DNA from 2 places in the Desulfonatronovibrio magnus genome. Region 2 is predicted to be linked to the other one. Evidence: predicted binding sites of a transcription regulator. Region 2 holds the regulator's gene; the other holds the start of a gene.

Region 1 (4,218 bases), on a different contig from region 2:
TCCTGTAAACCTCGGAGATGAGATTGATTACAGGTACTCTGCGGATGGAGGTAAAACCTGGAATACAGGCAGGTTAAATGTTGGAGACTCACAGATTGATTTAAATGGAATTACGGTGGGTTTTCCCAGCGGACATACAGTTCAGGCCAATGACCCCAACGATACCAACGACACTTCAGGAACCTGGCTTTGGGTCAGGCCAACTGCCAAATATAACGGCGATGATGAAGATGAGAATATAACTTCGCTTTATGCTCAGGATATTAGTAACGCTGATGTGTCAGTATCCGGTGTTTTTGATAAGGATGTCACCATCAGGATAGATGATACCAATACAGGCACACCAAACGAAGTTGAGTATTCTTATAGTCTTGATGGAGGATCCAGTTGGAATACTGGTAACACAACGCTAATAGATACAACAACTGAGCGGGTAAGGTTCCTTGTGCCCGGAGGTCGTCTTGAAATTAATAATATAGATCCAGCCGATCCAACAAAAAATAGTTTAAATCCAAACGACCAAATTCTCATCCGTCCCCATCGGGCTGCAATTAATTTTGAAATATCTGCCAATGAATCTTTGCAGGTCAACAGCATAGGTAAGGATGTATTTGGAGGTATCTATAAGAAGCCAGGAGATAATTTTTATTCACCAGGCATTGAAGGACCGGGTAACGTCTTTGAAACCATGGGTGAACTTATTGGCTATCTTGAGACTAACAATCAGGACGGAATATCCAGAGCCTTAGAAAACCTGGATGAAAGTTTGAAGAATGTGAACAATCAGCTGGCCAGCATCGGAGCCAGGGAAAACCGTCTCAATATTTCCGAGTCGGTATTGTCCGGGCTGGTTCTGAATGAAAAAGAAAGGATGAGCAAGGTCGAAGATGTTGATGTGGCAGAGCTTATGACCAAGCTTGCCAATCAGCAGATTGTCTACGAGGCAGTTCTTAGATCTTCATCCAACATCATGCGTATGAATCTGGTCAATCATATTTAGTAGCGCCTCACCCGGGCTGGCTGGGACCGAACTTGTGAGTAACTGATACCCCTTGTTCCCAGGCTGGAGTCTGGGAACAAGAAAAAATCTGGATTCCGTCTTTCGCCGGAATGAAGACAAATAGTAATAGTTTGCTTTAACCGTCACCCCGGACTTGATCCGGGGTCCAGTTTTTTTGAAGTTGCTCAGAAGCTTCTATGGTTTTTCACCAACAAACAAGGAATTACAACATAAAATGCTCATACTGTCGCGTCGCACAGGGGAGAGTATCCATCTTGGCGACGATATAATCATATCCATCTTGGGAGTGAAGGGGAAACAGGTCAAGGTGGGCATTGAGGTGCCGGACGATATGTCTGTGTACCGGGAAGAAGTTTTCAGAAATATTCAACAGGAAAACGAGATGGCCATTCAGTCATGCGCTGAGGACCTCGTAGCAGCGGCAAATTTATGGACAAGACAAAGCAGAAAGAAATAAATTCCAAACTGGGCAGGATTATTATAAGCCCTGACAAAGCTATCTTTTTTCCGCGTGGACTGATAGGGATGGAAAGGGTCAAGGATTTTGTGCTGCTTCAGATAAAGCCTGATTCGCCTTTTTATATACTGCAGAACTTGAACAACTCGCGGTTCAGTCTTCTCGTGGCAGACCCTTTCTGTTTTGTTACAGATTACCAGGTTTATCTTGGCAATACTGAAGAAAGGGTCCTTAAATCCCCGAGAAGCAGCGAGCTGGCTATCATGGTCACAGTGACCATCCCTCAAGGCTGTCCCGAAGAGACAACCCTTAATATGAGTGGGCCTATAGTAATAAATACTGTGAAAAGAATTGGAATGCAGGTGCCTCAGAATGATCTAAGCATGAAGTCAAGAATAGTTCTGGCAGAGTTGAGAGAAGATGCTAAGGGTGTGGATCAGGATCTCTGAAACCAGGTATCCATGTCTTCACGAATCATTTTTTCGGCAATTCTTCTGGAGTCAGGCTCATAAGTACCGTCTTTGACTCTTGCCTTGAGTTCTTCAACTCTGTCTGCTCTTACGTCATCAGCTTTCATGGCCTGCTCAAGTCCGGTTCGGAATAGTTTCGCGTCCTGAGACAAAGAAACTCTGTCTGAGGATGATCGGGGCGCTCCAGTGCCTGGACTACCCCGGCCCTTATCCTTGTTTATTCTGGACTGCTCATAAGACTGCAGCCCTGTAATCAATCCTTTTATTTCCATTGGGCCCTCCAATGTTTGAATTCGTCGCGCTTAAATATTATATCGGACAAAAGCTGATGAGCTTAAGTGTCCTGATGCTGGAAAAGCTGAATTATTTCAAAAAAAAATTAAGCAAATAACATGCCTGTTGTCAAGGATGGCTTGTGAGTATTCCAGCGTATATTTGTTTTATTTATAAGCTCCTCACCCGGGCGGCCCGGGACCGAACGTGTGAGTAACTTTACGAATCTGTCACTATTCTGAAAATTGGGACAGTCCCCGCGAGGTACTTTAAAAAAGATTGATGCTGCATTGGTTCCTGGAAGAAATTTGCTTTAATGATAAAATTTACACAGCGAGGGACAGTCCCGGTGCCAGGCGTAAAGCTCTCATCTTTGACGGAACTTTTCTGGTAATTGAGAATCAATCATATGTAAAAATCTTAAAATTGTGAAAATTATAAACGTCTGATTTTGTTGGTAATTTGGTTTTAGTTGCTTAGAAGCGCTTTACCCGGGCGGCCAGGGATACAAGGGTATTATCTGATAGAAAAAATTGATCACTGATTACAGCATAGTTGAGTTTACTTTGTTTAAAGTCATCTGCCATAGCTTGCCCAAAACCTTTTCTCTTTGTTCTGGTCCTAATTCTTCAGGGCCATGCGGTCCTGGAACCATGATTTTCATTTCTTCCCCGGAAGGAGGATAGTGAAATATAAGTTCGGTATTGAGTTCCTGGCTTAATGCCTCCTTTATTTCGTCAACCATGGGATTTCTGCTGTCGGAAGTAATAAGGTTCTCAATAATTTCCCTGGCCACTCTCTCCACTAATTTTCTCCTTTTGGATTCTCTTGAAGTAGTATCCTGTTCCAGTGCTTCAGCTCCACGCAGGTATCTTGACAGGCGCGCGAGCCTGCGTCCATTGACCAGATGACGGTCATAAGTGTTGAGCACTTTTTTTACTAAAACAGGATTAATGGTCATTATTCACCTCTTCTACAGACTGAATCGGTTGTTTTACTCAAAAACTTTAGATTATTTTTGAAAAAATAATTTTCGTAATATTTCAGATTTTGACATTTGGATGTGACGCAGGGACTTGTGCCGTGGAAGGGTTCAGGCAGTTAAAATATCCCGGCGGCAAAAGCTTCATAAGGGTATCAAGCTACAGGCATTGCTTCAGTGTCATGTTCCTTTCGAAAAGCTCCCAATCCTTCCATCAAGGCCATTGGCGGCATTGCAAAACTAATCCTTGAGTCAAGACCGTTTCTTGGATAAACAAGTTGCTGCCCCGAGGGTAATTTTGCAGGAACGCTGCTTGAATCTGTCCACTAAACTTGATTTCCGAGAGCTATGAGTATTAATTCAGTTATTCTTATCACTAAAAACAGAAGCAGGAAAGCTTTTGCTTTGTCCCTGAAAATGAAGTCCTGGTTAGAGGCTCAGGGCATTAAAGTTCACTTGCCCTCCAAGTCTTTACAAGGTCTTGAAGATGATCCATGCATCCCACTTTCTGACTTGATCATCATTCTTGGGGGAGACGGCACAATTTTGAGCCAGGCCAGGTTGCTGCTTGATCAAAATATCCCTTTTCTGGGTGTCAACCTTGGCGTAGTAGGGTTTATGGCTGATATTTCTCCACATTCCTGGAGGGAACAGTTGAGCGGCTTGCTGGCTACCCCTGTTCAGGTATCAAAAAGGTGTGTACTTGCTTATGAGGTGGTCAGGGACAAATCAATCATCCACAGCGGGACAGCCATTAACGAGGTCGTAATCAACAGGGGACGTCTGGCCCGTCTGGTCTGCATTAATCTGACTCTTCCAGGAGGCGCGGAGCAGCATATCCGGGCTGATGGGCTTATTGTCGCCACACCTACAGGCTCAACAGCCTACTCTGTTTCTGCAGGAGGCCCTCTGGTACATCCTGAAATGGAAGCAGTTATCATAACACCCATATGTCCATTTCTGCATGACTTCAAGCCTTTGATACTTCCATCTGACAGCAGGCTCTATGCTGGAA
Region 2 (4,218 bases):
CGGGTAGCAACCACTACCCGCTGATTCTGCTGTCTGAGATCTCAACGTCTGGTTATCAGATTCCATAAATCATCCCTGTCTGAGGCACTCATAAATGACTCCTTAAAAGACTGATCCTGAAGAAGCCTGGAAATATAGGCAAGTATCTTCAGGTGCTTGCCTGCACTTTTCTCCGGAGCAAGTACCAGAAAAAAAATATTGACCAGCTTGTGATCAAGGGAAGCAAAATCAACCCCTTGCAAACTTCTGCCCACCACAAGAAGCACTTTGTCCAGGTTGTCAAGCTTTCCATGGGGTATGGCTACTGCATCTCCAATACCGGTGGTACCAAGATTTTCTCGAAACAGCAAAACCTCAAAAATCTTCTGCTTATCCAGAAAGGGGTAAGCTGCCGTTAAGGGGCTGATAAGCTCAGCCAGAACTTCGGTTTTGGTTGCTGAAGCCAGGTCGGCAATAATCTGGTCTTTATCTAAATACTCAGTAAGGTTCATAAGTTACATGCCCGGATCAATAAACCCGAAGTCTCCATTCTTTCTTCTATAGACGACATTGATACGTTCAGTTTCAGCATTGAGAAATACAAGAAAATCATAATTTAAGCTTTCCAACTGCATGGCAGCCTCTTCGAGATCCATAGGCTTGGGTTCATAATGGTCAGTGGCCACAATTCTTGGCTCGCGTTTACCACTGTCAACAGGCCCGAAATTGATGATGTCCATCCTGACCTGTTTTTCCCTGGCTTTTTTCTTTTTGTCCTTTACTTTTTCCCGCTGTTTTCTAAGCTGGGCTTCCACCTTGTCCAGACTTAAATCCACCGTTGAATACATGTCCTCAGTTTCTTCTGTAGCTGATATATGCATGTCCTTGCCAGTTAGAATGACCTCAGCTATGTGACGAAATTTTTCCACCTCCAGATTAACCTGAAGTTCTGCAGCATCGTTTTCATTAAGATATTTTGAAAGCTTTTCATATCTCTCCTGAGCATACTTTTTGAGATGTTCAGAAGGCTCAAAGTTTTTGAAGTTGAATTTGATCTGCATGCTGATCCTCCTTTGAGATATCAAGTTGTGTATTGGTTGTATCAGTTATTATGATTTGGTAATCGTTCAGCCTTTTGTATGGAGGCAGGGGGCAGGCACTCCGGGCCCCACTTGAGCAGGAATGTCCAGATTCCTGAATATTCCGCCTTCAGCCTGAAAAGTCCAGTTAAAGACAATAAAGAAGACATTTTTTTAAAAACCAGGCATCGGTTCTCAAAAAGGCTGCCTATTAATTTGCCGCCTGCCTTGTTAAGCAGACGTAGTCTCCGTCGCAGACGGGTTTAACTGGGTTCCCCGGCAAATGAAAAAACATCTTTTTTTCCTTTGCGCCCTTTGCCTGCCCGGTTAAACATCGCTGAAAGCGTTCCTGCGCAGCAGGGTTTAACTGGGCGTCTTGAGTGAGTCTTTTTACCCAGTTGAATACACAAAGTGTAGGCTCAGCCATTCAACAGGGGCGAACGGGCGGTTAAAAAATCTGTAATAGTTTAGCCCTTTTCTAAGGAAAGCAGGGGACAGGCACCCCAACCCTTGTTTTTTGTTGATGTAAAACACAGACTTAATAAAACAAGGGCTGGGAGAGCCAGTCCACGTGCCACATGCAAATGGCTAAACTGTTACAAAAATCTTTTTTTGTGTTGCGGGCAAAGCCCGCATTAGAAAAAGGTGAACTCCGTCTCAATTCACATATATCAGTAAATGATCAGAAAAATTTTTTTCTTTTGGAGGACGAAGGTATCTTCAATGCAGCCCTGTACTTGGCCACAGTTCTCCTGGCAATATTGACCTCAAGCTGTTCTTTTAACGCATTGGCAATCACGTCGTCACTTAAAGGTTTTTTGGGGTCTTCTTCGGCGACCATCTTTTTTATGGCCGCTTTGACACTTTCAGACCCTACCACACCACCACTGTCCATGCTTAAAGAGCTGTTGAAAAAAAACTTGAGCTCAAAAACACCAAAGGGCGTTGAGACAAATTTATTGGTGGTAATCCGACTGACTGTTGACTCGTGCATATTAATATCTTCTGCCACTTCACGCAAAATAAGCGGCTTGAGCCTGGCAACGCCAAGTTCAAAAAACTCTCTTTGAAACTTGAGGATGCTCTCCATTACCTTGTACAATGTTCGTTGTCTCTGATGCAGGCTTTTCATCAGCCATATGGCAGAACGGGTTTTTTCCTGAATGTACTCGTTATCCTTTTTATTCTTATCGGTTTTTTCCAGCGAATCCTGATAAAGTGTGCTCAGTTGAATGGGGGGAATTCCATCTTCATTGAGCACGATGGCAAAATCCTCTTCATACTTGTAAACATAGATATCCGGGCTAACATAGACAATGTCCTCACTTCCGTAGCTTGCCCCCGGGTAAGGATCAAGGCTTTGCAAAATTTCTATACATTCCTTGAGGTAGTCCTTGCTTATCTTAAACTTCTTTAGAAGAGGAACAAAACGATTTTTTTCAATATCTTCAAGGTGTTCCGTGACCAGCTCAGTTATAATTGGTCCTGTTTCATTAAGGGCCCTGAGTTGAGTCAACAGGCACTCGCGCAACGTTCTGGAGGCAATGCCCACAGGGTCAAAATTCTGAACCTTGCTCAAAACTGATTCAACCTTGTCTTCTGTCAGATTCAGCGACTGGGCCAGTTCAGCTGTATCGGTCTTCAGGTAACCCTTTGAATCGATGTTTCCAATAATCTCTTCGCCTATCCTGATTTCTTCTGCAGTCAAATTCTGCAGATAAAGCTGCCAGGTAAGATGACCTTCCAAGGATGGCTTGGAAGAATACCTGGCTTCAAAACTCTGCATCTCCTCGGGAACTTCCCACTCCCTGGAACCAGCCTGTTTTGATGTGCTTGAAAAATGTCCGAGATAATCTTCCCAGTCAGCATTGTTGATCATTTCCTTTTCTTCGGCTGTCAACTTTTCTTTTACTTCTTTTCTGTCACGGGCCTCTCTTTCGCGATCCTCATCAGCGGCAGGCTGCAGCTCTTCAAGAAGCGGATTTTCAAGAAGTTCCTGCTGGACCACCTCAAGAAGCTCCAGCCTGGACATCTGCAACAATTTAATGGCCTGCTGCAGTTGGGGAGTCATCACCAGCTGCTGGGTCAGTTTAAGATTCTGTCTCAGTTCCAGGGACATAGTATTATTCCGTTAAGTCTGTTATCCATAATTAGGTATCTGTTCACACCACATTACTCTACTTTCAGATAAAGCCTGCATCCTGATTTGTTTTGGCCATTGCAGTTTGTTTGACCAGCCCTGAGCCCGTTAGTCAAAACCATGAACAGGGAAAACCTCTGGATTGTTTGAAACAATTAATGGTTTTGACTTACGGGCTAATGCTGGGAGTTTGCAGCAAAAGAAAACAAATCAGGATGCAGGCTCACCTCTCAGCATGGTGAATAGTTACAGTCTGATTTTATATATCAACAAAAAACAGGGACTGGGTGCCTGCCCACTGCTTTCTTATAAAAAGGGTATCTGTTTAGCGCTTTTAAGGAAAGCAGGGGACAGGCACTCCAGGACCCACTTGAGCATCAATTTGTGCTCAAAATGACTCATTTTTGGGACAAGTGGGTCCTGGAAGAGCCAGCCCCCCACCGGGCTGTATGCCTCCGGGCAGGAAGCCTTGCCACATCCAAAGCGCTAAACAGATACAAAAAAAAAAAATCCTAAACTGTTACATTTTCAAAGGATTTGAAAAATGCCTGAAAGCAGCGAATCAGCTTACCATACGGGAAAACATGACAAACTTACAAGCAAAAAGATTCACCAAGGTAGACTGCCCTTGCCCTGGTGTCATTGATAATCTCCTGAGGCGTCCCATCGAGTATAACTTGTCCGTCATATACAATGGAGGCTCTATCACAGATCCGCAGGGTTTCCCGCACGTTATGATCTGATATCAGCACTCCTATTTCTTTTTCCCTGAGCTTGAGAATGATTTTCTGAATATCATCCACAGCAATAGGATCAATACCGGCAAAAGGCTCGTCAAGCAGTATAAATCTCGGATCCTTGATCAGGGCTCTGGCAATCTCCAGACGTCTGCGCTCCCCCCCGGACAGAAAGGATGCTTTCTGGTGAGCCAGCTTGGATATGCCAAGCTCATCCATAAGCTGATCAGCTTTTTGCAGTCTGTGCTTTTTGCTTTTATGTGTATATTCCAGGATAAGCATC

What was found. Region 2 encodes sigma-54, which starts transcription at its own class of promoters, with help from an activator protein. Its sites were predicted from a motif close to CTGGCACGGNNNNTGCTT; they were not measured.
Region 1: a site for sigma-54 is predicted at 2,330-2,347, ahead of flgM (flagellar biosynthesis anti-sigma factor FlgM). Genes of this name have one in related genera too.

The regions. Positions count from the first base shown of each region.
Region 1 is NZ_KN882175.1:691,950-696,167, reverse strand. Features, by position in the region: gene flgL (flagellar hook-associated protein FlgL) at 1-1,000, shown strand, start outside; gene csrA (carbon storage regulator CsrA) at 1,236-1,478, shown strand; gene fliW (flagellar assembly protein FliW) at 1,451-1,927, shown strand; gene flgM (flagellar biosynthesis anti-sigma factor FlgM) at 1,915-2,220, opposite strand; gene LZ23_RS14935 (DVU0524 family FlgM-associated protein) at 2,766-3,182, opposite strand; gene LZ23_RS14930 (NAD(+)/NADH kinase) at 3,552-4,218, shown strand, end outside.
Region 2 is NZ_JYNP01000005.1:161,592-165,809, reverse strand. Features, by position in the region: gene rapZ (RNase adapter RapZ) at 1-66, opposite strand, end outside; gene LZ23_RS00825 (PTS sugar transporter subunit IIA) at 42-491, opposite strand; gene hpf (ribosome hibernation-promoting factor, HPF/YfiA family) at 495-1,040, opposite strand; gene rpoN (RNA polymerase factor sigma-54) at 1,741-3,177, opposite strand; gene lptB (LPS export ABC transporter ATP-binding protein) at 3,792-4,218, opposite strand, start outside.